Regions from separate parts of the Metabacillus sp. B2-18 genome, predicted to be linked through region 1. Evidence: a T-box and tRNA genes for the amino acid it is inferred to sense, from the RefSeq annotation. Region 1 holds a T-box; the other regions hold tRNA genes.
What was found. A T-box is a leader RNA that pairs with one kind of tRNA and senses whether it is charged. The one in region 1 lies ahead of trpS (tryptophan--tRNA ligase), so its partner is inferred to be a tRNA-Trp.
Positions count from the first base shown of each region.

Region 2: it has a tRNA-Trp gene. The T-box ahead of trpS (tryptophan--tRNA ligase) is inferred to sense a tRNA for this amino acid. The anticodon was not compared.
Region 3: it has a tRNA-Trp gene. The T-box ahead of trpS (tryptophan--tRNA ligase) is inferred to sense a tRNA for this amino acid. The anticodon was not compared.

Region 1 covers NZ_CP088245.1:911,099-918,768, forward strand. Annotated here, with positions in the region: gene LPC09_RS04775 (YjbA family protein) at 1-444, shown strand, start outside; gene trpS (tryptophan--tRNA ligase) at 522-1,511, opposite strand; T-box leader at 1,599-1,802, opposite strand; gene LPC09_RS04785 (DUF3899 domain-containing protein) at 1,850-2,209, opposite strand; gene LPC09_RS04790 (peptide ABC transporter substrate-binding protein) at 2,612-4,300, shown strand; gene opp3b (oligopeptide ABC transporter permease) at 4,500-5,429, shown strand; gene opp3C (oligopeptide ABC transporter permease) at 5,429-6,460, shown strand; gene LPC09_RS04805 (ABC transporter ATP-binding protein) at 6,479-7,522, shown strand; gene LPC09_RS04810 (ABC transporter ATP-binding protein) at 7,523-7,670, shown strand, end outside.
Region 2 covers NZ_CP088245.1:1,450,325-1,457,994, forward strand. Annotated here, with positions in the region: gene LPC09_RS07210 (hypothetical protein) at 1-43, opposite strand, end outside; gene LPC09_RS07215 (DUF1292 domain-containing protein) at 389-652, opposite strand; rRNA gene rrf (5S ribosomal RNA) at 976-1,091, shown strand; tRNA gene LPC09_RS07225 (tRNA-Glu) at 1,121-1,192, shown strand; tRNA gene LPC09_RS07230 (tRNA-Val) at 1,234-1,309, shown strand; tRNA gene LPC09_RS07235 (tRNA-Leu) at 1,343-1,428, shown strand; tRNA gene LPC09_RS07240 (tRNA-Gly) at 1,466-1,540, shown strand; tRNA gene LPC09_RS07245 (tRNA-Leu) at 1,549-1,637, shown strand; tRNA gene LPC09_RS07250 (tRNA-Arg) at 1,696-1,772, shown strand; tRNA gene LPC09_RS07255 (tRNA-Pro) at 1,790-1,866, shown strand; tRNA gene LPC09_RS07260 (tRNA-Ala) at 1,879-1,954, shown strand; tRNA gene LPC09_RS07265 (tRNA-Met) at 2,111-2,187, shown strand; tRNA gene LPC09_RS07270 (tRNA-Ser) at 2,223-2,315, shown strand; tRNA gene LPC09_RS07275 (tRNA-Met) at 2,340-2,416, shown strand; tRNA gene LPC09_RS07280 (tRNA-Asp) at 2,562-2,638, shown strand; tRNA gene LPC09_RS07285 (tRNA-Phe) at 2,872-2,944, shown strand; tRNA gene LPC09_RS07290 (tRNA-Thr) at 3,106-3,178, shown strand; tRNA gene LPC09_RS07295 (tRNA-Tyr) at 3,190-3,273, shown strand; tRNA gene LPC09_RS07300 (tRNA-Trp) at 3,332-3,405, shown strand; tRNA gene LPC09_RS07305 (tRNA-His) at 3,423-3,498, shown strand; tRNA gene LPC09_RS07310 (tRNA-Gln) at 3,800-3,874, shown strand; tRNA gene LPC09_RS07315 (tRNA-Cys) at 3,885-3,958, shown strand; tRNA gene LPC09_RS07320 (tRNA-Gly) at 3,973-4,046, shown strand; tRNA gene LPC09_RS07325 (tRNA-Ile) at 4,060-4,132, shown strand; tRNA gene LPC09_RS07330 (tRNA-Asn) at 4,160-4,234, shown strand; tRNA gene LPC09_RS07335 (tRNA-Arg) at 4,252-4,325, shown strand; gene LPC09_RS07340 (DUF1256 domain-containing protein) at 4,639-4,884, opposite strand; gene sda (sporulation histidine kinase inhibitor Sda) at 4,971-5,132, opposite strand; gene LPC09_RS07350 (hypothetical protein) at 5,271-5,492, opposite strand; gene LPC09_RS07355 (2OG-Fe(II) oxygenase) at 5,608-5,871, shown strand; gene LPC09_RS07360 (carbon-nitrogen hydrolase family protein) at 6,106-6,981, shown strand; gene LPC09_RS07365 (GNAT family N-acetyltransferase) at 6,995-7,663, shown strand.
Region 3 covers NZ_CP088245.1:582,747-590,416, forward strand. Annotated here, with positions in the region: rRNA gene LPC09_RS03020 (23S ribosomal RNA) at 164-3,094, shown strand; rRNA gene rrf (5S ribosomal RNA) at 3,342-3,457, shown strand; tRNA gene LPC09_RS03030 (tRNA-Asn) at 3,468-3,542, shown strand; tRNA gene LPC09_RS03035 (tRNA-Ser) at 3,547-3,638, shown strand; tRNA gene LPC09_RS03040 (tRNA-Glu) at 3,657-3,731, shown strand; tRNA gene LPC09_RS03045 (tRNA-Val) at 3,795-3,870, shown strand; tRNA gene LPC09_RS03050 (tRNA-Met) at 3,881-3,957, shown strand; tRNA gene LPC09_RS03055 (tRNA-Asp) at 3,962-4,038, shown strand; tRNA gene LPC09_RS03060 (tRNA-Phe) at 4,219-4,291, shown strand; tRNA gene LPC09_RS03065 (tRNA-Thr) at 4,467-4,539, shown strand; tRNA gene LPC09_RS03070 (tRNA-Tyr) at 4,551-4,634, shown strand; tRNA gene LPC09_RS03075 (tRNA-Trp) at 4,640-4,713, shown strand; tRNA gene LPC09_RS03080 (tRNA-His) at 4,731-4,806, shown strand; tRNA gene LPC09_RS03085 (tRNA-Gln) at 4,933-5,007, shown strand; tRNA gene LPC09_RS03090 (tRNA-Gly) at 5,068-5,139, shown strand; tRNA gene LPC09_RS03095 (tRNA-Cys) at 5,154-5,227, shown strand; tRNA gene LPC09_RS03100 (tRNA-Leu) at 5,243-5,331, shown strand; tRNA gene LPC09_RS03105 (tRNA-Leu) at 5,353-5,434, shown strand; gene LPC09_RS03110 (YrhK family protein) at 5,617-5,880, opposite strand; gene LPC09_RS03115 (ROK family protein) at 5,993-7,144, opposite strand; gene LPC09_RS03120 (glycoside hydrolase family 52 protein) at 7,355-7,670, shown strand, end outside.

The DNA of each region.
Region 1 (7,670 bases):
ACAATTCCTATTCGCAAAAGCCGAATCATTCCAAGACAGGAGCAACTAGTATTCGAAATGGTAAAGGATATTGAGCCTGAAGAGTATTCAATTGAATTGTTAAGTGAAGAAGAAAAAGAATATCATATTTTATCGTTAGCACCTCAACATATGAGAGGGTTAACAAGAAAAGAGCGCCAATTAAAGCAATTATTATTTATGGCACTTGATCAGTTACAAGCAACTAAAAATGCCGCAGAGGTAAAGTATTGGTATACTGAATGGAATCCAACGAAATATGAGGATATCCAGCAACGAGAGTTTGATGAAGTATGGAGACAATTATATGAAGAAACTATACATGGATGGTCTCCAAAGCATATCCAGTTATGTGAGCGATTAATTAAGGGACAACCTTTCTTTGAGAAGCTTTGGGATATGGAGCATGAATCAAAAGTTAATTAAAGTGGACGAGCTACATATAAAAAAAACGATGTGAGAATGTAACGAAAACATTTACACATCGTTTTTTCATTTATCCTTTATTTTCGCTTACGACCAAGTCCCATTGCATTCTCCATCTTCTTAATCATTTTGCTTGCAACAGCATTTGCCTTTTCTGCACCTCTGTCTAAAATTTCATCTAATTCTTCTGACTCCATTAATTGATGATATTTTTCTTGAATTGGTGTAAGTGTATTAATTACTACGTTTGCAACATCCGCTTTAAAATCTCCATATCCTTTTCCTTCGTAACGAGCTTCAATTTCTTCAATTGATTCATTAGTAAAGATGGAATAAATCGAAAGTAAGTTAGAAATACCTGGTTTATTTTCTTTATCATATTTAACTATACCTTCTGAATCAGTTACTGCACTTTTAATTTTTTTCTCAATTTGTTTTGGGTCGTCTAATAATGTGATAAAAGCTTTTTGATTTGGATCTGATTTACTCATTTTCTTTGTAGGATCTGCAAGTGACATAACACGCGCACCTACTTTTGGAATACGAACTTCAGGTATAGTGAAAATATCGTTATATTTCTTATTAAAGCGCTCTGCTATATCTCTCGTTAATTCAAGATGCTGCTTTTGATCTTCTCCAACTGGTACAAGATCTGTATTATATAAAAGAATATCTCCTGCCATTAATGGTGGATATGTGAGCAATCCTGCAACAACTGCTTCTTTCCCGTGAGATTTGTCCTTGAATTGAGTCATTCTTTCAAGCTCGCCAATATAGGCAACACATTGTAACATCCACCCGGCTTGTGCATGTGCTGGAACCTCAGATTGAATAAATAATGTTACTTTTTCTGGATCGATCCCAACAGCAAGGTAAAGTGCTGCGAGACTTCGAATGTTTTTACGAAGAGCTAATCGATCCTGGGGAACAGTGATTGCATGTTGATCAACTATACAAAAATAACAATTGTATTCATCCTGTAAATCAACAAATTGTCGTAATGCCCCAATGTAATTTCCTAACGTTACTGAGCCGCTAGGTTGAATTCCTGAAAAAATTGTTTTCATTTGTTTTCCTCCTAAATGGTGAAACTTGTATTTGATAAGCTGGTCACACTTCTTTTGAAACATACAAAAAGGCCCACTCGTCCCATTGATAGGGACGATGGACCGCGGTGCCACCCTACTTATTTCTATAGTAGAAATCACTTAATCTTTAACGCAGAAAACGTCTGTACGTACTAACTTTCTGTACAGAAGCTCAAAAGTCCATTCCATATCGGTCATTACCTGTTTCCACCAGCCACAGGCTCTCTTTAAATGCTCCTAATATGTACTACTCTTTTTCATAGCCGATTATTTTTTTTCTAATTATAAGGAAAGATTTTCTTCTTTGCAAATGGTTTCTATAAATAATAAAGGATTGTTGCAAGGGTCATAATTACAGTTACTATAATCCCACTGATTAAAAACGGGGAGTGGTTAAATGTGAGTAGCTCTGAAACTGGAGTCATTTCTTCTACCTCTTGCTTTGATAATTCTTTTCCTTTTGATACAAACATTCTTCTAAATCCATATGTTATCCCATCAAAGAATCCCCCTTTAACAGTGAGTGTTAAGAATGCAATGAAAAGCAAGCCAGCTCCAAAGAAGAAAGAAATATTAATAAATGAAAGCAGCGTTAATTTTTGGTAAATAAAAAACGATAGTAAGATTGACAAAATTAATGACACAATAACAAGCGTAAACGATTTTTTATCGGGCATGTTCTTCACTCTTTTCTACAATTTCATAACGATTATTATAACAGAAGAAAGGGGGAAGGGAAAAAGTCGAGAAATTATTATAGTAGACAAAGTATTAGTAGAAATTTTTATAAAAAATGAAATAGTTGAGTTGAAAAATTTACATATTCTCCAAGAAAAGTTTGTGAGATTATATAACCCTTTACAAGTCAACGCGTTAAAGTGTTGTTACAAAAAGTGTTAAAAAGATTAAGAAAATTCTTATGAAATACATAGGTATATATACCTATTTTTTATTCAATTTTCTTTACTATTATTGCATTTCTGTAAACTTTATTAAAAAAGTAAATGCACAATTGTTTGAATACTTGTATAATAATCTCTGTAAAGCAAACTTGTATTAAAAAAAGGGAGGTCAAATTTGTGAAAAAGTCGAAATTATTTCTACTTTTAGCATTATCGCTAGTACTTAGCATGTTCTTAGCAGCATGTAACGGCGGTGGTGACACAGCTACTGAGACTGAAGGCGATAAAGAAAACGCTGCAGAATCAGTTCCGCAAGAATTAAAGGTTTTAGAAATATCTGAAATTCCTTCTATGGATAGTGTAATGGCAAAAGATGCTGCGAGTTTTACAGCATTAGCTAATACTATGGAAGGTTTATATCGTTTAGACCAAGAACAAAATGCTGTTCCTGGTATGGCTGATGGTGAGCCGGAAGTTAGTGAAGATGGTCTTGTTTACACAGTAAAATTAAAAGAAGCTAAATGGTCAAACGGAGATCCTGTAACTGCAGATGACTTCGTATTTGCATGGCAACGTGCGATTGACCCAGCAACTGCTTCTCCTTATGGTCCTTACATGATGGAAGGGAAAATCAAAGGAGCAAAAGAAATCACTGCTGCGGCAGCTGAGAAAAAAGAATATGATCTTAACACTTTAGGTATTAAAGCAATTGACGAAAAAACTCTTGAAATCACTTTAGAAAAACCAGTTCCATATTTTGAATCTTTAATGGCGTTTGGTTCTTTCTATCCACAAAACAGAAAGTTTGTTGAGGAGCAAGGCGATAAATATGCAACTTCTCATGATACTTTACTTTATAATGGTCCATTTGTTATGACGAACTGGGGCGGTACAACTGCTACTGATTGGACAATGGGCAAAAATGCTGAGTATTGGGACGCTGAAACAGTTTCTTTAGAAACAATCCAATACAACGTGTTAAAAGATCCACAAGCTGCTGCTAACGCTTACGAAACTGGTGAAGCTGATATCACTGGTAAATTAGCATCAGATATCGTACCACAATACGAAGGTGACCCTAACCTTGTTAAATGGTTAGAGCCAACAATCTTCTGGATCAAAATGAACCAACAAAACGAAGCATTAGCAAACGAAAACATTCGTCGTGCGATTGCAACTGCATTTAACAAAGAAGATTTAACAACAAGCATTTTAAATAACGGTTCTGTACCTGCAAACTATGCAGTTCCAGCTGGTTTCGTTAATCACCCTGACACTGGTGAAGATTTCCGTGAAGCAAATGGCGATCTTTTAACTTACAATGTTGAAGAAGCTAAAAAGCTTTGGGAGCAAGGTTTAAAAGAACTTGGTACTGACTCTGTTGAATTAGTATACCTTGGTGGAGACACTGAAACTTCTAAGAAAACAGATGCTTACATTAAAGATCAATTAGAGAAAAACCTTCCAGGTTTAACTATTGATGTTCAATCTGTTCCATTCAGCGTACGTTTAGACCGTGACGTGAAAATGGATTATGATTTACAATTTGCTGGATGGGGTCCAGACTATCAAGATGCGATTTCTTTCTCTGATTTATGGATCACTGATGGTGGAAACAACAAAATGGCATATTCTAACGAGCAATACGACAAATTGTTAGAAGATGCACAATACACTTATGCTACTGAGCCAGCTAAGCGCTTTGAAGCACTTCAACAAGCAGAGAAAGTTGTACTTGAAGAAGATGCAGCACTTGCACCGGTTTACCAACGTTCATCTAACGTTCTTGTAGCAGATAAAGTAGAAGGCTTCACATATCACTTTATTGGTCCTGAGTACAGCTATAAGTGGGTTAAAATTAAATAATTTTATCCAGTAATACTATACTTCTTTCTTAATGGGTGAAAATACCACTGGGAAGTCGGTGTCTTATAGTTTACGAAAAGACCTAAAGTCGGTATAATTTAACGGGTTGAAGAGAGTATAGGTGATATACTCTCTTTTTCCCTGTATAAGAATTGTCGAAAAATGTTGAAAATTAAGTTTTCTTAGGAGGTGCTTATTGATGGTTAAGTATATTTCCCAGCGTGTATTTTATATGCTCGTTACCCTGATTTTAATTGCCACATTTACTTTTTTCCTCATGAAATTAATCCCTGGTACTCCCTTTACTAATGCAGGTAAGTTATCAGAAGCACAGTTAACAATCATGAAAGACAAGTATGGATTGGATGAGCCTGTGCCGGTACAGTACTTAACGTATATGGCAAATTTAGCAAAAGGTGATTTGGGTGTTTCTTTCCAATTCAATAATGCCAATGTTACTGATATTTTAATGGATCGTATTGGACCTTCTGCTTTACTAGGTTTCCAGGCAATGGTATTTGGAACGATTATTGGTATTATTCTTGGAGTAATTGGGGCACTCCGCCAAAATACATGGGTTGATTATAGCGCTACATTTATAGCCGTTATAGGTAAGTCAATTCCTTCATTTGTATTTGCCGGTTTACTTCAATATTATATTGGAGTTCAATTAGGATGGTTTCCTGTAGCTTTCTGGCGAGGACCAGAATATACAGTTCTACCTACAATTGCTTTATCCATGTTCCCGATTTCAATTGCTGCTCGTTTCATGAGAACAGAAATGATTGAGGTTTTAGGTTCTGATTATATTACGCTTGCTAAAGCAAAAGGAGCTTCCGCTTTCGAAGTTGCCTTTAAACATGGATTACGTAATGCGTTAATTCCTGTTATTACAGTATTAGGGCCACTAACAGTAAGTTTAATGACAGGATCATTAGTAATTGAACAGATCTTTGGTATTCCTGGATTAGGTGAACAATTTGTTAAATCAGTTAACGTTAATGACTACCCAGTTATTATGGGAACAACCATTTTATTTGCTGCATTGTTTATTGTCGTTATCTTAGTTGTTGACTTATTGTACGGTCTAATTGATCCACGAATTCGTTTAGCGGGAGGTAAGAAGTAATGTCACAGCATGAAAAAGAAATTTCAAAAGAATTGTTTCAACCCGCTAATATTGATGCTTCAGCTAGTGAAGAAATTTCAAAGCCCAGTCTAACTTATTGGCAGGATGCATGGTTACGTGTTAGAAAAAATACTGCCGCTATTATAAGCTTGGTTGTACTTATCTTGTTAACCATTCTTTCTTTAGTTGGACCTTTCTTAAATGATTATGACTACAGTACTCAAACTGCAACACATGCAAACTTACCACCAAGAGTACAAGGCCTAGAAGATATTAGCTGGCTTCCTTTTGATGGTACACTTACAAAAAAGAATGGCGAAGAATACAACGCATATGAATTGAAAAATGCAACAGAAGAATATTATTGGTTTGGTACAGATAGCCTTGGGCGTGATATTTTCACACGTGTTTGGAAGGGTACCCAAGTATCATTATATATAGCTATATTAGCTGCAGTGATTGATATGATTATCGGTGTTGCTTATGGTGCCATTTCGGGTTACTTTGGCGGCAAAGTTGATACTGTTATGCAACGTATAATTGAGATCTTAGTAGGTATTCCGAACCTTGTTGTTGTTATATTGATGATCATAGTGCTCGAACCCGGTATAGTATCGATTACAATTGCCTTGACCATTACAGGTTGGGTAGGTATGGCAAGGGTTGTCCGTGGTCAAGTTCTTAAGTTTAAAAATCAAGAGTTCGTTCTAGCATCACGTACATTAGGTGCCGGTCATTCAAAAATTATTTTAAAACATTTACTTCCTAACTTAGTGGGAGTCATTATTATCAATACAATGTTTACGATTCCAAGTGCAATCTTTTTTGAAGCATTCTTAAGCTTTATTGGATTAGGATTACAAGATCCTTTAGCATCTTTAGGGACATTAATTGATTCTGGTTTTAGAACACTACGTTTATATCCTTATCAAATGTTGTTCCCAGCGATTGTAATCAGTTTAATTATGGTATGTTTCAACATGATTGCTGATGGACTACGTGATGCATTAGATCCAAAAATGCGCGACTAAAAGGTAGGTGAATAGTTCATGGAAAAAATATTAGAAGTGAAGGATCTACACATTTCCTTCCACACATTTGGAGGAGAGGTTCAGGCGATTCGAGGGGTAAACTTTGACCTATTCAAAGGGGAAACTCTTGCAATCGTTGGTGAATCCGGATCAGGAAAATCAGTTACAACAAAATCAATTATGCGCCTTTTACCTGAATCTAATTCAGAAATTAAAAAAGGTGAAATTTTATTTGATGGAAAAGATTTAGCAAAGCTTCCTAATAAAGCAATGCAAAAAATTCGTGGTAAAGATATCTCAATGATCTTTCAAGATCCAATGACATCGTTAAATCCAACGATGAAGGTTGGAAAACAAATTGTGGAGCCTATTACAAAGCACCAAAACTTAAGTAAATCGGCTGCAAGAGAACGTGCAATCGATTTATTACGTTTAGTAGGAATTCCGCAACCAGAAGAGCGTTTCAATCAATATCCTCACCAATTTTCAGGTGGTATGAGACAAAGGGTAGTCATTGCAATTGCTCTAGCTTGTAATCCAAAGGTTTTGATTGCCGATGAGCCTACAACTGCTCTAGATGTGACAATTCAAGCTCAAATTCTTGAATTAATGAAGGATCTTCAAAAGAAAATTGATACGTCCATTGTTTTCATCACTCATGACCTTGGTGTAGTAGCAAATGTAGCGGACCGAGTGGCTGTTATGTATGGAGGAAAAATTGTGGAGATTGGAACAGTGGATGAAGTATTTTATAATCCACAGCATCCATACACATGGGGACTTATCAGTTCAATGCCAAGTCTGGATTCAGAAGATGCAGAATTATATGCAATCCCAGGTACACCACCTGACCTTTTAAATCCACCTTTAGGTGATGCATTTGCTGCTCGAAATGAATATGCTATGCAAATTGATTTAGAACAACAGCCACCGATGTATCAAGTATCACCTACACATTACGCTGCAACATGGTTGTTGCACCCAGATGCGCCTAAAGTTGAACCGCCTATAGCTGTTCAACGCCGTAGACGTCAGTTCCCTGGAAACAAGGAGGGAAAATAAATGGCAGAAAAGAAATTACTTGAAATTAAAAATCTGAAGCAGTATTTCAATGTTGGCAAGCCGAATGAAGTTAAGGCTGTTGATAATATTTCATTTGATATTTATAAAGGAGAAACACTTGGTCTTGTAGGGGAATCCGGTTGTGGAA
Region 2 (7,670 bases), 540 kb from region 1:
TTTTACCTACCGCATTGACAACAAACCGACATGTGTTCCCCATAAATGCCCACCTTTTTGAAATAATCTATCCATTTAGCATTATAACAAGGGAAAAATTAATTTCTAGCCTTTACTTATGAGGAAGAAGGGAGTAAAATTTAACTCTTTACCTTAATTAGAGTAAGACCTCTTGTACCTTAATTAGATTGAGAGCATTTGACTGGTTTATATAGATAAAAGCATTATATCTATCTGGCATTATTGATGGAACATAACTTCCAATGTACGTAAGCTGGATTAAAGGCAACCCGATTGCTCGATGACCAATTGTCATATTGAAAAGAACTTTATTTTGTTCGTTGTATACTAGATACTTGTTATGTGAACCAGCTTGAGCAGGAAAGGTTTAATTAGCAGGGTTCGCATCAACAGCAATTTCATACGCATCTATAACGATATTCTTTTTAATTGGATCTGAAACTCCAACAAGATATTGACCATCTTCTTCGTTTAAAACCTGCATAATGATTGGATCATAATAATGGTCTTTTGATGTCAATAGAGCATAGGTGTCAGCTTCCACTACAAGTAATGCTTCAACTGAAAATGTTCTTTCCTTGCCGTTCTCATCTTCGACTGTAATAAAATCCCTTTCTTGCTCCAAGGTCATTTTACACACCTCCAAATTGTCAAAAGTAGTTTATCCTAAGTAGAATCATTTAATGAGCTTGAGAGGGAGATTACTTATATAGAAAAATAAAAACTCAATAGCCCATAATTTGGATCTTTTCTTTTATAAATTGAGATGATATGATTGTTTCCGTTGCCGAGTAAGCTTGGTAAATACAATTAAGATATTGACACATGATTAACTAGTGTGATAAATTATAAATCCTGCTTCATTCGAAACAAGACAAGCGAAATAAGTTTTTTATAAAAAGGTCTTGAAATTTTTCGTGAAGTAATTATAATAATATTTGTCTTTGAAATTTGTCTGGTAATGATGGCGAAGAGGTCACACCCGTTCCCATGCCGAACACGGAAGTTAAGCTCTTCAGCGCCGATGGTAGTTGGGGGATTCCCCCTGTGAGAGTAGGACGTTGCCAGGCATGACCATCTTATGGTCAAAAATAAATATGGCCCATTGGTCAAGCGGTTAAGACACCGCCCTTTCACGGCGGTAACACGGGTTCGAATCCCGTATGGGTCACTTACTATAATTTAAATTAATAGGAAGTAACATATTGATTTGGAGGATTAGCTCAGCTGGGAGAGCACCTGCCTTACAAGCAGGGGGTCGGCGGTTCGATCCCGTCATCCTCCACCATATTATTTTCGCACTAGCGAATTAACTTACTATGCGGGTGTGGCGGAATTGGCAGACGCGCTAGACTTAGGATCTAGTGTCCTTGTGACGTGGGGGTTCAAGTCCCTTCACCCGCACCAAAGTTTTTTCACGTTAGCGAAAATAACTAACAATATTGCGGAAGTAGTTCAGTGGTAGAACACCACCTTGCCAAGGTGGGGGTCGCGGGTTCGAATCCCGTCTTCCGCTCCAATAGTAGTGCCGGGGTGGCGGAACTGGCAGACGCACAGGACTTAAAATCCTGCGGTAGGTGACTACCGTACCGGTTCGATTCCGGTCCTCGGCACCAACGTTTTTTCGCGTCAGCGAAAATAACGCACATTAATCCAAAAACTTTTAAAAACTATGCGCCCGTAGCTCAATTGGATAGAGCGTTTGACTACGGATCAAAAGGTTAGGGGTTCGACTCCTCTCGGGCGCGCCAGTTTTAGTTATCAAGTACGGGAAGTAGCTCAGCTTGGTAGAGCACTTGGTTTGGGACCAAGGGGTCGCAGGTTCGAATCCTGTCTTCCCGACCATCATTAAATATTGGGGCCTTAGCTCAGCTGGGAGAGCGCCTGCTTTGCACGCAGGAGGTCAGCGGTTCGATCCCGCTAGGCTCCACCAAATTTATAAGTAACAAACAATGATTATGGCGGTCTAGCTCAGCTGGCTAGAGCGAGCCGTAAACATCTTGAAAAATCTCCATTGTAGGCTTGTGAGGAATGTGTCTGGAAGAGACATGACGAACATGGTTTTTTACAATGAGCGTATTGTAACTATGGCGGTGTAGCTCAGCTGGCTAGAGCGTACGGTTCATACCCGTGAGGTCGTGGGTTCGATTCCCTCCGCCGCTACCATATTCACAAACGACCAATAGGTCACATATGTTATTGGAGGAATACCCAAGTCCGGCTGAAGGGATCGGTCTTGAAAACCGACAGGGGTGTCAAAGCCCGCGGGGGTTCGAATCCCCCTTCCTCCTCCATATAATTTATTATATTTTTATCATCGCGGGGTGGAGCAGTTCGGTAGCTCGTCGGGCTCATAACCCGAAGGTCGCAGGTTCAAATCCTGTCCCCGCAACCAATTTCAGTTGACGATGCTACGTCGAGTAATCATCTAAGCAAGTCAATATAGTAGTGCTGTTAAGTGCAACCAAAAAAATGTAATGTAATATGAATGTTAAAATATTATGTTAAGGTAAGTTATTTTCACTACGTGAAAAAACTCTGGTCCGGTAGTTCAGTTGGTTAGAATGCCTGCCTGTCACGCAGGAGGTCGCGGGTTCGAGTCCCGTCCGGACCGCCATTATTGCCGTAAACTAATTTGGCTAGGTAGCTCAGTTAGTAGAACACGTTCGAATATGCTTCTCTGAATAAAACTTCAGCGTACTCATCAAGCTGCTTCTTGAATAATCCTTCTGAGATGAGGACGATCTACTAGTTAAAAACACTAGTAGAATACGTATAAGTTATACGTATAAATAACTTATACGTAAAGAGCAATCCTTTATCTTACTTATTAATACTAACTAATTATTCGGCTCGGTAGCTCAGTTGGTAGAGCAATGGACTGAAAATCCATGTGTCGGCGGTTCGATTCCGTCCCGAGCCACCTTTATCTATAATGATGCCTGTAGCTCAATTGGTAGAGCACGATCGAATATGCTTCGAAGCTTTTGCTTCAGCACACAAATCGAGCCGCTACTTGAATGAACTTCCTGAGATTTGGGTGACAGGTAAGTAAGGAAAAACTTTATATACATCTATAGTAATGCCGGTGTAGCTCAATTGGTAGAGCAACTGACTTGTAATCAGTAGGTTGGGGGTTCAAGTCCTCTCGCCGGCACTCTCATATATGGAGGGGTAGCGAAGTGGCTAAACGCGGCGGACTGTAAATCCGCTCCTTAGGGTTCGGCAGTTCGAATCTGCCCCCCTCCACCATAGATTTTTGCGACAGCAACATATCTAGCATTAATTTAAAAAACAACTCTTAAATATTAGGGGCATAGTTTAACGGTAGAATAGAGGTCTCCAAAACCTTTGGTGTGGGTTCGATTCCTACTGCCCCTGCCAATATATAAAAATTAATGGCGGTTGTGGCGAAGTGGTTAACGCATCGGATTGTGGTTCCGACATTCGTGGGTTCGATTCCCATCAGCCGCCCCAATTGTATATTCAGACATCGTTGCTTAGTATCTTGTTACTTAGTATTTTTAGATGCTTAAAAGCACTTAGTTTTCGACGATATTTCCTTTAGAATATCCTCTTGCTGGTGTAGAGCACGAGACTTTTATTTTTGTGTAGAAAGTTTGGAATATAAAGTGATCGACACAGATTAAGCTGGAAAGTATACCTAGTTGTCGACGATATTCCGTGATATTTCCTGTCAGAAATACCCCAGAATATCCTCTTGCGATGAGGATTCATGTAGCTTATTCAGGGAAGTTTATTCTTGAAGGTTATTCAATGGGCTATAGCCAAGCGGTAAGGCATCGCACTTTGACTGCGACATGCGTTGGTTCGGTTCCAGCTAGCCCAGCCATTTATTTTAAGGCATCATAGCCAAGTGGTAAGGCCGAGGTCTGCAAAACCTCTATCCCCGGTTCAAATCCGGGTGGTGCCTCCAATTCATTTCAATATGCGGGTGTAGTTTAGTGGTAAAACCTCAGCCTTCCAAGCTGATGATGAGGGTTCGATTCCCTTCACCCGCTCCAAAAAGAAACTTATGGGTTATAGCTCAGCTGCTTAGAGCGCATGCCTGATAAGCGTGAGGTCGATGGTTCGAGTTCATTTAGCTCCACTTTAAATCATGCATATTTCATTTTGTTCCGCAGTAGCTCAGTGGTAGAGCAATCGGCTGTTAACCGATCGGTCGTAGGTTCGAGTCCTACCTGCGGAGCCATTTTATCTTTATAAATTGCGCCTTTAGCTCAGCAGGATAGAGCAACGGCCTTCTAAGCCGTCGGTCAGAGGTTCGAATCCTCTAAGGCGCGTCAAAAAAGAGACTAGTGATCTAATCCTGGTCTTTTTTTATTTTTTATTTAACTCCTAGAGAGATATTCATCACATCATTTTCTTCTTTCCGACAACATGGTTTTACCTCGTTATTATTTAATTTCTATAGAAGTAGCAAACATAAATTCGATTTGATCCACTTTTTCATTGTGATAAAAATCCTCCTACATTGACGACACCTGTTATGTTATAATCGCCAACAGTATCTAACTCTTTTTACCAACCCCTGCACAGGTTTTAGTCCTCCATCAAATACATAAAACTTGCCGATGATTCAATTTTCCCTAACATTTAATCAATTACAATTACTTTCTTATTTGAAGGAACATCACTAAGCCTCTCATTTAGATTTGTAGCATGTACGAGGTTGTTAATTGTACCAATTACATTTCTGTAACCCTTCTTTTTTAGGAATGAATCTACTAATGGACCTAACGAATCACCTGTTGAACGGTCTGTTCCTATGTAAACAAATACAACTCTATTGTTGGTTATATTAGTAGGGATCATATCTTGTAATGCTTCATATAAATTCATATTTCTTATATTAAGATAAAGAATTTTCTGAATTTATTTCTGCATTTTTCGCAGAGGGAGTTGATTTTTAGGTGATATGAAAGGGATTAATATTTTTTTGTTGAGATTGGTAGAGGCATTGGACGGGATTCGATTTCGTTCAGTAATAAATGAATAAATTCATCTGATGCCTTTAACTTGATAGCATCCTTATATGCTTTATAAAGTGTTAAGTTTGAGATTAATTGAAGGGTTGTCTTTTTTTGCATTTTTTGAAACTCCTTGAATATTTTTGATTGCAAAATTTATTGTAGCCAATTTCAAAAAGAATGATAAGGGTTTCGACGATCATTCTTATATTTTGACAAGAAGATTCTTGTTTTAGAGAGGATGATGAAGGGAACTTATTAGCTATTTTCGTAAGGTATAAGATCATCAATTTCATTCAATTCAAGACTGCATACAGATTTTGTATCAACATTATAAAATAAAAGTTGAGTTCTATCTGGTGATAAATGAATAACACGACCAGAAAATGAGGTTCTCCCTATTTTCGTTTTTGTATATGCCACTCGAAGAAGGGTATGCATTTCTTGCCATTTTTCAACTTTTGAAAAGAATTTTTCCATAATAAATAGTCCTTTCTAAGGATAATCATAATGATGTGATAAATAAAATATTTCCGAAATAATTGAGAAATATAAAGGATAAAATAAATAATAGTGAAAATAAGGTGGTGTAAAGATGAAAATAGAAGGTACAATTATTTCTGGAGAGTTTGATTTTTCCATGAATGAATTTTCAATACATACTGTAAAGCGTTTTCATACAGAATCTACTCTAAAAGAAAGGCAAATATCAATGCTCTATGAATATCTAACAAAGCATAAAGATGATGATGGTGGGCAATTTGTAACATTATACGATCAATTACCGGTACACTTAACAGGAAAGGAAATGAATGATTTAATAGAAGATCTACGAAAGGTTAAATCATTATATGAGTAAATTTTATCAGAAATAATATGTTTAGACTAGTAACTTAAAGAATTTTTAAAAACCACATATTTTTTGTTTGTGGTTTTTTATTATGCTTTGTAAAATACATTAGTATACATTTACACACTTAGTGAAAGTAAAGTATGTACTTGTAAAATATTGCTTGTTATTTAATAATGTGGATAGTATCATCCATGAGTGCGTTTTATGAATTCATAGATTGATTGAAAAGAGGTTTAAGAAATGAACTTAAGAGTATCTGCAGTACAATATCACCTTCACACGATTCATTCGTTTGAGGAGTTTGCAAGTCAAGTCAAACACTATGTTAAAACAGCTGAAGAATTTGGTTCAGATTTTATTTTGTTTCCTGAGTTTTTTACCACACAATTATTATCCATTGGGGATGAACAAGGTAATGCATTACCTATTTATCGTTTACCCGATTTTACTGAAAAATATAGATCCCTATTTATTGAACTTGCCATGAGTACAGGAATGCATATTATTGGTGGAACTCATGTCATAGAAAAAGAAGGTAAGTTATATAATGTGGCACATCTTTTTTATCCAGATGGTCGAGTAGCTGAACAAGCAAAGCTGCATATTACACCTACCGAAGTAGAAGAGTGGAATATGAGTGCAGGTGATAGTCTGCAAGTATTTGTAACAGAAAAAGGGACAATAGCCATGCTAACTTGTTATGATATTGAGTTTCCTGAAATTGTTCGAATGGCAAAGGCAAAGGGGGCAGATGTAATCTTTTGTCCTTCTTGTACAGATGATCGTCATGGTTTCCATCGTGTTCGTTACACAAGCCATGCTAGAGCAATTGAAAATCAAGTATACGTTGTCACTACTGGTACAGTTGGATCTCTTCAAACAGTTGATTTTATGAGAGGAAACTTCGGGCAAGCGGCTGTTATTACTCCGAATGATGTTCCTTTCCCGCCAAAAGGAATTATGGTTGAAGGTGAAATTAATCAAGATATGATTGTAACAGCAGATTTGAATTTAGAGCTTCTGTATAAAGTACGCCTCACAGGCTCTGTTACTACATGGAGAGATCGTCGTACGGATCTTTATCCTGATTGGGAACCAGAAAAAATAACGTATTAAACAGGAGGTTTCTATGTATCGAAAAGAATTTTATGTTTTCGACCAAGATAAACCAATTAAAGCTGTAATTCGTAACTATGAAAAAAAAGATTTCAAAAATTTAATCCTAATTCAGCAAGAAAGTTTTCCTCCTCCTTTTCCATCAGAGCTTTGGTGGAATGAAGAGCAATTGGAAAACCACATTGAATTATTTCAACAAGGTGCTTTATGTATTGAGATTGAGGGGGAGATGGCAGGATCAATGACTGCATTAATTGTAGATTTTAATCCGGATCATCCTAACCATACATGGGGAGAAATAACAGATAACGGGTACATCCGTAATCATAGCCCAGAAGGCAACACCTTATATGTTGTCGATATAGGTGTAAGGCCTAAATATAGAAAATTAGGTCTAGGAAAATGGTTGATGCTGTCAATGTATGAAGTGGTTATTCATTTAGGGTTAGAACGATTGCTTGGTGGTGGACGTATGCCCGGCTATCATAAAAAGTCTGACGATATGTCACCTGAGCAATATGTAGCAGCTGTTGTAAAAGGAACAATTAAAGATCCTGTTTTAACGTTTTTGTTACGGTGCAGCAGAACACCTATTGGAGTTGTATCAAACTACTTAGAAGATGAAGAATCATGCCATTATAGCACTCTTATGGAATGGAAGAATCCGTTTCATGTTGAATAATCATTAA
Region 3 (7,670 bases), 330 kb from region 1:
ACTCAATACATAGGAGTCTAAATGCAAAGTGCATTTGAACATCCTGTGTTTTATGTTCCTTGAAAACTAGATAACGAAAACAATTCAAGTAATTCACTGAGTTTAAACGCTTAGTTTAGTGATTCTCTTAATAATTGATTTAAACGACATCTTCGATGTCAAAGGTTAAGTTGTTAAGGGCGCACGGTGGATGCCTTGGCACTAGGAGCCGATGAAGGACGGTACTAACACCGATATGCTTCGGGGAGCTGTAAGTAAGCTTTGATCCGGAGATTTCCGAATGGGGAAACCCACTGCTCGTAATGGAGTAGTATCTTCACCTGAATACATAGGGTGTTGATGGCAGACCCGGGGAACTGAAACATCTAAGTACCCGGAGGAAGAGAAAGCAAACGCGATTTCCTGAGTAGCGGCGAGCGAAACGGAAGAAGCCCAAACCAAGAGGCTTGCCTCTTGGGGTTGTAGGACACTCATGTACGGAGTTACAAAGGAACGGAGTAAATGAAGAGGTCTGGAAAGGCCCGTCAAAGAAGGTAACAACCCTGTAGTTGAAACTTCGTTCCCTCCAGAGTGGATCCTGAGTACGGCGGGACACGTGAAATCCCGTCGGAAGCAGGGAGGACCATCTCCCAAGGCTAAATACTCCCTAGTGACCGATAGTGAACCAGTACCGTGAGGGAAAGGTGAAAAGCACCCCGGAAGGGGAGTGAAAGAGATCCTGAAACCGTGTGCCTACAAGTAGTCAAAGCCCGTTAATGGGTAATGGCGTGCCTTTTGTAGAATGAACCGGCGAGTTACGATCCCGTGCAAGGTTAAGTTGATAAGACGGAGCCGCAGCGAAAGCGAGTCTGAATAGGGCGAATAAGTACGTGGTCGTAGACCCGAAACCAGGTGATCTACCCATGTCCAGGGTGAAGTTCAGGTAACACTGAATGGAGGCCCGAACCCACGCACGTTGAAAAGTGCGGGGATGAGGTGTGGGTAGCGGAGAAATTCCAATCGAACTTGGAGATAGCTGGTTCTCTCCGAAATAGCTTTAGGGCTAGCCTTGAAATGAGAGTCTTGGAGGTAGAGCACTGATTGGACTAGGGGCCCCCATCGGGTTACCGAATTCAGTCAAACTCCGAATGCCAAAGACTTATGTTCAGGAGTCAGACTGCGAGTGATAAGATCCGTAGTCAAGAGGGAAACAGCCCAGACCACCAGCTAAGGTCCCAAAGTATACGTTAAGTGGAAAAGGATGTGGAGTTGCTTAGACAACCAGGATGTTGGCTTAGAAGCAGCCACCATTTAAAGAGTGCGTAATAGCTCACTGGTCGAGTGACTCTGCGCCGAAAATGTACCGGGGCTAAACGTATCACCGAAGCTGTGGACTGTTCTTTTAGAACAGTGGTAGGAGAGCGTTCTAAGGGCTGTGAAGCCAGACCGTAAGGACTGGTGGAGCGCTTAGAAGTGAGAATGCCGGTATGAGTAGCGAAAGAGGGGTGAGAATCCCCTCCACCGAATGCCTAAGGTTTCCTGAGGAAGGCTCGTCCGCTCAGGGTTAGTCGGGACCTAAGCCGAGGCCGAAAGGCGTAGGCGATGGCCAACAGGTTGAAATTCCTGTACCACCTCCTCACCATTTGAGCAATGGGGGGACGCAGAAGGATAGGGTAAGCGCGCTGTTGGATATGCGCGTCCAAGCAGTTAGGCTGACAACGAGGCAAATCCCGTTGTCGCGAAGGCTGAGCTGTGATGGCGAGGGAACTATAGTACCGAAGTTCCTGATTCCACACTGCCAAGAAAAGCCTCTAGCGAGGTGAGAGGTGCCCGTACCGCAAACCGACACAGGTAGGCGAGGAGAGAATCCTAAGGTGAGCGAGAGAACTCTCGTTAAGGAACTCGGCAAAATGACCCCGTAACTTCGGGAGAAGGGGTGCTTTTTAGGGTGAATAGCCCGGAAAAGCCGCAGTGAATAGGCCCAGGCGACTGTTTAGCAAAAACACAGGTCTCTGCGAAGCCGCAAGGCGAAGTATAGGGGCTGACGCCTGCCCGGTGCTGGAAGGTTAAGGGGAGAGGTTAGCGCAAGCGAAGCTTTGAACCGAAGCCCCAGTAAACGGCGGCCGTAACTATAACGGTCCTAAGGTAGCGAAATTCCTTGTCGGGTAAGTTCCGACCCGCACGAAAGGCGTAACGATCTGGGCACTGTCTCAACGAGAGACTCGGTGAAATTATAGTACCTGTGAAGATGCAGGTTACCCGCGACAGGACGGAAAGACCCCGTGGAGCTTTACTGTAGCCTGATATTGAATTTTGGTACAGCTTGTACAGGATAGGTAGGAGCCTGAGAAGCCGGAGCGCTAGCTTCGGTGGAGGCGTCGGTGGGATACTACCCTGGCTGTATTGAAATTCTAACCCACAGCCCTGATCGGGCTGGGAGACAGTGTCAGGTGGGCAGTTTGACTGGGGCGGTCGCCTCCTAAAATGTAACGGAGGCGCCCAAAGGTTCCCTCAGAATGGTTGGAAATCATTCGTAGAGTGTAAAGGCACAAGGGAGCTTGACTGCGAGACCTACAAGTCGAGCAGGGACGAAAGTCGGGCTTAGTGATCCGGTGGTTCCGCATGGAAGGGCCATCGCTCAACGGATAAAAGCTACCCCGGGGATAACAGGCTTATCTCCCCCAAGAGTCCACATCGACGGGGAGGTTTGGCACCTCGATGTCGGCTCATCGCATCCTGGGGCTGTAGTCGGTCCCAAGGGTTGGGCTGTTCGCCCATTAAAGCGGTACGCGAGCTGGGTTCAGAACGTCGTGAGACAGTTCGGTCCCTATCCGTCGTGGGCGTAGGAAATTTGAGAGGAGCTGTCCTTAGTACGAGAGGACCGGGATGGACGCACCGCTGGTGTACCAGTTGTCTTGCCAAAGGCATAGCTGGGTAGCTATGTGCGGAAGGGATAAGTGCTGAAAGCATCTAAGCATGAAGCCCCCCTCAAGATGAGATTTCCCATCACATTAGTGAGTAAGATCCCTGAAAGATGATCAGGTTGATAGGTCAGAGGTGGAAGCGCGGTGACGTGTGGAGCTGACTGATACTAATCGATCGAGGACTTAACCTAAATAGAAAAACGGAAGAAGCTCGTTCAAATCCATAGGGAATTGGAGCGATCGAGATGAAGTCGTTCTTTGACTTCTTCGAGAGAGTGAAATTACCGTAGGATTTAGCTTCTGGAGCTGGACATGTAAGAACGTTAAACTCAGTAGTGAATTGAATTGTGAATCGTTATCTAGTTTTGAAGGAATATGAAAGTGAAAAAAACACTTGAAATCTTCTTCTAATTTAGTATAATAGTTTTTGTCACATTGTCTGGTAATGATGGCGAAGAGGTCACACCCGTTCCCATGCCGAACACGGAAGTTAAGCTCTTCAGCGCCGATGGTAGTTGGGGGTTTCCCCCTGTGAGAGTAGGACGTTGCCAGGCTTTGGATTATTCCGCAGTAGCTCAGTGGTAGAGCTATCGGCTGTTAACCGATCGGTCGTAGGTTCGAGTCCTACCTGCGGAGCCATTTTGGAGAGCTGTCCGAGTGGCCGAAGGAGCACGATTGGAAATCGTGTAGGCGGTGTAAGCTGTCTCAAGGGTTCAAATCCCTTGCTCTCCGCCACTATTTTAAATATAATATGGCCCATTGGTCAAGCGGTTAAGACACCGCCCTTTCACGGCGGTAACACGGGTTCGAATCCCGTATGGGTCACCATAGTTTTTTCGCTCTAGCGAAAATAACTAACCTTAATGAAATTCATAAATTATGTATTATTTTGGAGGATTAGCTCAGCTGGGAGAGCACCTGCCTTACAAGCAGGGGGTCGGCGGTTCGATCCCGTCATCCTCCACCATATTTATTATCGCGGGGTGGAGCAGTCTGGTAGCTCGTCGGGCTCATAACCCGAAGGTCGCAGGTTCAAATCCTGTCCCCGCAACCAAAATGGTCCGGTAGTTCAGTTGGTTAGAATGCCTGCCTGTCACGCAGGAGGTCGCGGGTTCGAGTCCCGTCCGGACCGCCATTATTTTATTAGTTAGATTAATATTTGCTCTATCTCTAAGTATAGAGTAAAAGGGTTTCGATAAGCGAGAAGGTCGAGGAAGCAAGTGAACGAGCACTGGAGCGTATGACTATACGTGAGGATGTGAGTGAGAGAGCTGACGAAGAGATTCGAAGCTTAGCGGAAGCCGTAAACTATATTGGCTCGGTAGCTCAGTTGGTAGAGCAATGGACTGAAAATCCATGTGTCGGCGGTTCGATTCCGTCCCGAGCCACCTTTTATTTATTTTAAATTAAATTTAACGCCGGTGTAGCTCAATTGGTAGAGCACGATCGAATATGCTTCGAAGCTTTTGCTTCAGCACACAAATCGAGCTGCTACTTGAATAATCTCTCTGAGATTTGGGTGACTGGTAAGTAAGATTGAACTTAATATACATCTATAATGACGCCGGTGTAGCTCAATTGGTAGAGCAACTGACTTGTAATCAGTAGGTTGGGGGTTCAAGTCCTCTCGCCGGCACTCTCATATATGGAGGGGTAGCGAAGTGGCTAAACGCGGCGGACTGTAAATCCGCTCCTTAGGGTTCGGCAGTTCGAATCTGCCCCCCTCCACCATTTATAGGGGCATAGTTTAACGGTAGAATAGAGGTCTCCAAAACCTTTGGTGTGGGTTCGATTCCTACTGCCCCTGCCAATTATAAAAACTTGATGGCGATTGTGGCGAAGTGGTTAACGCATCGGATTGTGGTTCCGACATTCGTGGGTTCGATTCCCATCAGTCGCCCCATTTATATATATCAGACATGATTGCTTAGTAATTATAAATGCAGAAAAGCACATGGATGTCGACGATATTTCGCGATTATGATTTATGTAGCATATTCAAGGAAGCCTATTCTTGAAGCTAATTCAGTGGGCTATAGCCAAGCGGTAAGGCATCGCACTTTGACTGCGACATGCGTTGGTTCGAATCCAGCTAGCCCAGCCACTTTTTATTAACACTTTTTAGTTCTATTGCATAGGCTAAACCATATAGATAAAGTAAGATGCGGAAGTAGTTCAGTGGTAGAACACCACCTTGCCAAGGTGGGGGTCGCGGGTTCGAATCCCGTCTTCCGCTTTAGTTTTAGTGATGGCGGCATAGCCAAGTGGTAAGGCAGAGGTCTGCAAAACCTTTATCACCGGTTCAAATCCGGTTGCCGCCTCCATTTTTTAACACCCTTGCCGGGGTGGCGGAACTGGCAGACGCACAGGACTTAAAATCCTGCGGTAGGTGACTACCGTACCGGTTCGATTCCGGTCCTCGGCACCATTATTGTGGACTTAATCCTTTGCCAGTGTGGCGGAATTGGCAGACGCGCACGACTCAAAATCGTGTTCCTTCGGGAGTGTCGGTTCGACCCCGACCACTGGTATCAAAACACAATCATTACTTAATACAATAGTAAAAGACAAGACAATGAATAACGTCTTGTCTTTTTTGTGCTGTTAAAGAGGGAACAAGATTGTCAAAGAACAATAACCAAACATAGCTGCTTCCATCCAAATATGTTAATGATCATTACAAAATATAATGATCTAGTCCTATAACTAATACTCAGTTATTACGAACCTTTTTCAAGTGAAATCGTTTGATGAATTTAATCATAGGTCTAATTAAGAATAGTCCACTACCCACGATAAACATCCAAATAGCATATGTTTCAAAGGAATCCCAAAGAAAGAGCACACTTCCAACCAGAAAGCATAGGGCGATAAACACATCATTAAGGTTATAGAAAAATTCATAGCGTTCGTTAATTATAATTTCATGATGGCCAAATTGTATATCAATGTAGTTAGGCTTATGATCTACTTTCATTTTATCATCTCCCTCCTAGTAATATTCCCGATGTGAAGTTCATAAAACACTTGCTCTGACAAAAATAATCTCCCCATTTTCCAAAGAAAACAGGGAGATTATTTTTACTATTCTATAAAACTTTGCTATCCTCTTTAATAAAATTCTCAACCGCAAATGCAGAGACTCCAAGTACAGTAGAGTACTGTTCAAGCTTTGAAAAGTCTAGCTGTAGCTCATTTTGATGATGGGTAAGTGTATGGTTTTCAATTGTGGTCTTGATAGGTTCTTCTATCCATTCTCTAGCTAAAGCTAATCTGTTTCCGATAATAACCTGATCCGGGTTGAAGGTATTGATGATATTGTTAATTCCAATGCCAAGGTATTTACCGACTTCCTTAAAAAGGCCTTGGGCAGTTTGATCATGATTTTTGGCTAGTTCTAAGACTGCTTCGATGCTGCTTCCAGCTTGTTCTAGTAGTGCATGTTCTGATGCGTATGCTTCCCAACAACCTTGGCTGCCGCAGTTGCATGGCTTACCGTTCATGTCTATAATCATATGGCCCATTTCACCAGAGAATCCGTTTTTACCTTGATATAGCTCTCTATTTAAGAAGATACCTACACCGATACCGATACCTGCACTTATATAGACCATATTTTCGTAGTCTTTTCCAGCTCCGAATTTTTGCTCACAGAATGCTCCAGCGTTGGCTTCATTTTCGACTATTACAGGCACTTCGAATAACTCTTCTAAGTCTTGTTTTAAATCGGAGTTTTTCCAACCTAAGTTAGGTGCAAGAAGGACTATTCCCTCTTTGTTTACAATTCCTGGAACACCTACACCTATGCCTACAACACCATATCGACTTTGAGGCATATTAGTCATTAGTGACTGAATCATACTTTTTACAAGATTCATAATAGTAGGGTAGGGAGTTTGGGTGACTGTGTGATTATTTTCATGAACTATGTTGCCTTTTAAGTCAGTTAGTACAGATAATACATAATTTGCACCGATATCAATTCCAATCGCATAACCTGCTACTTTATTAAAATGTAGAATAACAGGACGTCGTCCACCACTGGATTCTCCTGGTCCAGATTCGTAGATCAGTTCTTCTTCTAATAATTCATTCACTAATGATGAAACGGTTGCTTTGTGTAGACCGGATATTTGGGCAATATCGGCTCTTGAAATAGGTTCTCTGTGCATAATAAGTTGTAATACGAGAGCTTTATTATTTTTTTTCACAAGATGCTGATTCCATGTAATCGTTTCCACTTTTAAAAACTCCTTATCTGATCTTTATTTATTTTAACACTAAACTTAGTTTGTTGGATATACAAACTTTAAATTTGGTGTTATAATGACCACAGATATGAGGGAGCTTATGATATAGAAAAATGTAATCGCTTTAATAAGTACATAAGCCATGATCTTTGTTAGTAGCTTGTATTTATTTACTAAATATTTGGGGAGTTGGGGAACAAAATGCCAAAAAACATGTTTTTTAATGCACATCATTCACCAATTGGAGCCTTTTCAAGTTTTACACTTGGATTCTATGGAAACGGGGGAGGTTTGGATTTAGAACTTGGCCGCTCACCGAAGAAGAATGTTTATGTAGGTGTTGAAACGATTGATCAGGAAGGGATGTACCAAGCACTTCCTTTTTTTGAAGTAGGAGATGACGAAAGTAAGCGCTATGATATAGAAAATATGGATCCAGATCCAGATAAACCACGAATCATTGTTCCTTATTCAAAAGAAGAAATCCAACGTGACTTTCAATTAGGAACAGACACTT